Regions from separate parts of the Streptomyces africanus genome, predicted to be linked through region 2. Evidence: riboswitches for the same ligand, from Rfam matches in the RefSeq annotation. Region 2 holds a riboswitch; the other holds the start of a gene.
The links. A riboswitch is a leader RNA that binds a small molecule or an ion and turns the genes downstream of it on or off. The one in region 2 is predicted to bind glycine.
Positions count from the first base shown of each region.

Region 1: another riboswitch for glycine. It lies ahead of gcvP (aminomethyl-transferring glycine dehydrogenase); the one in region 2 lies ahead of gcvT (glycine cleavage system aminomethyltransferase GcvT).

Region 1 covers NZ_JAUSYP010000001.1:1,308,523-1,310,976, reverse strand. Annotated here, with positions in the region: gene QF034_RS06225 (DNA polymerase IV) at 1-498, shown strand, start outside; gene QF034_RS06220 (PRC-barrel domain-containing protein) at 514-888, opposite strand; glycine riboswitch at 1,002-1,097, shown strand; gene gcvP (aminomethyl-transferring glycine dehydrogenase) at 1,275-2,454, shown strand, end outside.
Region 2 covers NZ_JAUSYP010000001.1:6,121,885-6,124,338, forward strand. Annotated here, with positions in the region: gene gcvH (glycine cleavage system protein GcvH) at 1-291, opposite strand, end outside; gene gcvT (glycine cleavage system aminomethyltransferase GcvT) at 395-1,516, opposite strand; glycine riboswitch at 1,593-1,715, opposite strand; glycine riboswitch at 1,716-1,816, opposite strand; gene QF034_RS28555 (AAA family ATPase) at 2,000-2,454, shown strand, end outside.

The sequences.
Region 1 (2,454 bases), 4.8 Mb from region 2:
CGGTCCGAGACACTGCGCGGGCCGACGGACGATCCGGGGGTGATCCGCGAGGCGGCGGCCCGGCTGCTCGACTCGGTCGACACCACGGGCGGTGTGCGGCTGCTCGGGGTGGGCGTCAGCGGGCTCGCCGACTACACGCAGGAGGATCTCTTCGCGCAGGCGGCGGGGGAACGGACGGAGGCAGAGGGGCCCCTCGAGGAGGACGCCGTGGCGCCGGCCGAGGAGCAGCCGACGCTCGCCGAGCGGCGGTGGGCCGCCGGGCACGACGTACGGCACGCCGTGTTCGGGCACGGGTGGGTGCAGGGCAGCGGTCTGGGGCGGGTCACCGTGCGGTTCGAGACGCCCGGCTCTGAGCCCGGGCGGGTGCGGACCTTCCGGGTCGACGATCCGGACCTGGAGCCGGCGGATCCGTTGCCGCTGGTTTTATCGGGACCGGAGGAGAGCCGTGGGCCGGAGGGTGGGGCCGGAGCTGTGGGGGTGCGGTCCGCTGTCCCGTAGGCGGCTTGCCGGGCTTCAGGCCGTCTCGTCCGTGCCCGCCAGCTTGCCGAAGTGGTGGTCGGGGAGCGGGGGAGGTGCGGCGACGTCGAGGCCGTAGTGGTGGTAGAGCTGGAGCTCCTGTTCGGGAGAGAGGTGGCGGCCCACGCCGAAGTCGGGGGCGTCCTTGATCAGGGCACGGTCGAAGGGCACGTGGAGGGCGCCGTCGATCAGTTCACTGGGTTCGAGGGGGACGAAAGCGTCCCTGCTGAACAGGCCGGTCCGTATGGCCGCCCACTCCGGCTCGCCGGTGGCGTCGTCGAGGTAGACCTCGTCGATCGTGCCGATCCTGGTTCCGTTGCGGTCGAACGCCTTGCGGCCGATCAGGTGGCGTGGATCGATATCGGTTCGCACGGGCCCTCCACATGGTCGCAACTCATCCGTAAGCCCTACAAAACGGCACAATCGGAGAGGCGGCCACTCGAAGGTTCGTGCGTGGACCGCGCTGGTAGGCTGGCAGCGGCTGCTGACCCCGTGCGGGAGAGTCCTCCAGACACCATCGGAGGCGCCGAAGGAGCAAATCCTCCCCGGAATCTCTCAGGCCCACGTACCGCACGGACGAGGTCACTCTGGAAAGCAGGGCGGGTGTCGACGGCTTCCGCTCTCACCGACGGTGAAAACCGGAGGCCTTCGGGCGATCCGGTGAAGCTCTCAGGTTGAGATGACAGAGGGGGAGGCCGTCCGGGTACCCGTGCCGTGGTGCCCCTCGAAGGTCGTGTCAGACCAGGAGGCCTCCGCAAATGACCGCCCATCGCATCCCGCTCTCCGAACTCGAAGAGGCAGTTCCCTTCGAGCAGCGTCACATCGGCCCCGACCACGAGGCCCGCGCCAAGATGCTCGCGCAGGTCGGCTACGGCTCGCTGGACGAGCTCACGGCCGCCGCGGTCCCGGCCGTGATCAAGAGCGCCGAGGCGCTGGACCTGCCGGGCGCCCGCAGCGAGGCCGAGGTGATCGCCGAGCTGCGCTCCCTCGCCGACCGCAACCAGGTCCTCGACTCCATGATCGGGCTCGGGTACTACGGCACCTTCACGCCGCCCGTCATCATGCGCAACGTCATGGAGAACCCGGCCTGGTACACGGCCTACACGCCGTACCAGCCGGAGATCTCGCAGGGGCGGCTCGAGGCGCTGCTCAACTTCCAGACCATGGTCGCCGACCTCACCGGACTGCCCACCTCCGGTGCCTCCCTGCTCGACGAGGGCACCGCGGCCGCCGAGGCCATGGCGCTCTCGCGGCGCCTCGGCAAGAACAAGAAGGGCCTCTTCCTGGTCGACGCGGACGCGCTGCCGCAGACCATCGCCGTGATCCGGACCCGGGCCGAGCCGACCGGCGTCGAGGTCGTCGTCGCCGATCTCGGCGAGGGCATTCCCGCAGAGATCGCCGAGCGCGAGATCAACGGCGTGCTGATCCAGTACCCGGGCGCCTCCGGGGCCGTACGCGACATCAAGCCGGTCATCGACCAGGCCCACGAACTCGGGGCGCTCGTCACCGTCGCCGCCGATCTGCTCGCGCTGACGCTGCTGAAGTCGCCCGGTGAGCTCGGCGCGGACATCGCCGTCGGGACGACGCAGCGCTTCGGTGTGCCGATGGGCTTCGGCGGTCCGCACGCCGGTTACATGGCGGTCCAGGACAAGATGGCGCGCAGCCTGCCCGGGCGGCTCGTCGGCGTGTCCGTGGACGCCGACGGGAACAAGGCCTACCGGCTGGCGCTGCAGACGCGTGAGCAGCACATCCGCCGCGAGAAGGCCACCAGCAACATCTGCACCGCCCAGGTCCTGCTCGCCGTCATGGCCGGCATGTACGCCGTCTACCACGGGCCGGAGGGCCTCAAGGGCATCGCGCGGCGCACCCACCGGTACGCCACGGTGCTCGCCGCCGGCCTCGCGAACGGCGGGGTCGAGGTCGTGCACGGGGCCTACT
Region 2 (2,454 bases):
CTCGAAGGGGGCCGAGTTCACCAGCGACGGGTCGTTCACGACGTCCTCGTTGACCTCGGTGACCTCACCGGAGACGGGGGAGTAGAGGTCGGACACCGACTTGGTCGACTCCAGTTCGCCGCAGGTCTCGCCCGCGGACACGGTGTCGCCGACCTCGGGGAGCTGGACGAAGACCACGTCGCCGAGCGCGTTGGCCGCGTGCTCCGTGATACCGACCGTCGAGACGCCGTCTTCGGCGGCCGACAGCCACTCGTGCTCCTTGCTGTAACGCAGCTGCTGGGGGTTGCTCATGGCCTGGATTCTCCTGTACACGCGGGAGTGCTGTGGAAAGGGGGGACTGCTGAGGAGCTGGGAGGCGGACAACGGGGTCGCTGCCACGGCCCCCGGCCAGTGTCTACTTCTGGCGCTTGTAGAACGGCAGCGCCACGACCTCGTACGGCTCGTGACTGCCCCGGATGTCCACGGCCACGCCGGGCGTACCGGGGGCGGCGTGCGCGGCGTCGACGTAGGCCATCGCGATCGGCTTGCCGAGCGTGGGGGAGGGGGCGCCGGAGGTGACCTCGCCGATCACCTCGCCGCCGGCGACGACCGCGTATCCGGCGCGCGGGACCCGGCGGCCCTCGGCGACGAGCCCGACCAGGACGCGCGGCGGGTTCTGCTCGGCCCGGGCGGCGGCCTCGCGCAGAGCCTCACGCCCCACGAAGTCGCCCTCCTTCTCGAACTTCACCACCCGGCCGAGCCCGGCGTCGAAGGGCGTCAGGGAGGTGCTCAGCTCGTGCCCGTACAGCGGCATGCCCGCCTCCAGGCGCAGCGTGTCGCGGCAGGACAGCCCGCACGGGACCAAGCCCGCGCCCTCGCCCGCCTTGGTCAGGGCCTGCCACAGCTCGACCGCGTGCTCCGGCTTCACGAACAGTTCGAAGCCGTCCTCGCCGGTGTAGCCGGTGCGGGCGATCAGGGCCGGGACACCCGCGACCGTGCCGGGCAGCCCGGCGTAGTACTTCAGGCCGTCGAGGTCGGCGTCGGTCAGGGACGTCAGGATCCCCGGCGACTGCGGCCCCTGGACGGCGATCAGCGCGTAGGCGTCCCGGTCGTCGCGCACCTCGGCGTCGAAGCCGGCGGCGCGCTCGGTCAGCGCGTCCAGGACCACCTGGGCGTTGGAGGCGTTGGCGACCACCATGTACTCGGTCTCGCCCAGCCGGTAGACGATCAGGTCGTCGAGGATGCCGCCGTCGGCCCGGCAGATCATGGTGTAGCGGGCGCGGCCGGGCTTGACGCCGCCGATGTTGCCCACCAGGGCGTGGTCGAGCAGGGCGGCGGCCTGCGGACCGGTGACGGTGATCTCGCCCATGTGGGAGAGGTCGAAGAGCCCGGCCTTCGTGCGCACGGCGGTGTGCTCGTCGCGCTCGGAGCCGTAGCGCAGGGGCATGTCCCAGCCGGCGAAGTCGGTCATCGTCGCGCCGAGCGAACGATGCAGGGCATCGAGCGCGGTGTGGCGGAGTTCTCCTGTACTGCTCATCGGTCGGTCGTCTCCGAGGGGCGATGGGGGTACCTCCCGCGCGAGCTCGTTCGAGCGTGGGGGAGGGCGAGGTCGTTCCTCCCCATCTGTCATCGGAACCTGAGAGGTTCGCCATGACCACAGGGGACACGGCTTGCACCTTGGGTGGAGCCACGCCCGTCGCCACGGCGACAGGGGATGGCCCGCTTTTCAGATGTGCCTCGCCCGCGCGGTAACGGGGCCTGAGAGATTCAAGGGAGGGACTTGCTCCTTCGGCGCCCCAGCGTCGGACGGTGCTGGGGACTCTCCCGCGCGGATTCAAACGGCCGGTATGCAGTTGGCGGGCACATCATTGCACGCATCGTCGCGGGGTGGCAGGGGGACCACCCTGTAGCAGGGCTGTTGCGGGAAGAGGACTAAAACCAGAAACATCGGGCATTACCTTCTCTTTACACTCGGCGGGGATGGGACTGAAGTACCTGGCCCCAGGGGAGGACGATCACGGTGAACAGGACCACCGCGTACGCCACGACGTCGGGCATCGCGCTGCCCGAGCAGCCGGCCGCTCCGGCACGCGCGGCCTGCGGCCCGCTGCCGGTGCCGGTCGTCCGCGATCTGCGCGAGCGCCGAGGCCGCGGCCCGCACGCGCTGCTCTTCGGCCCCCGCGACCTCGTCGTGGTCACGGGCCTGCCCGGCAGCGGCAAGTCCACGCTGATGCGGCGCACCGTGCCCGGCCGGCGCATCGACTCCCAGGACACCCGCGACCGCTGGGACAGCCGCATGCCGCGCTTCCTGCCGTACGGGGTCTACCGCCCGCTCGTCCGCCTCGCCCACTACGCCGGGCTGCGCCGCGCCCTGCGCACCGGCGAGGGCGTCGTCGTGCACGACTGCGGCACCCAGGCCTGGGTCCGCCGCTGGCTGGCCCGCGAGGCCCGCCGCCGGGGCGGCACCCTGCACCT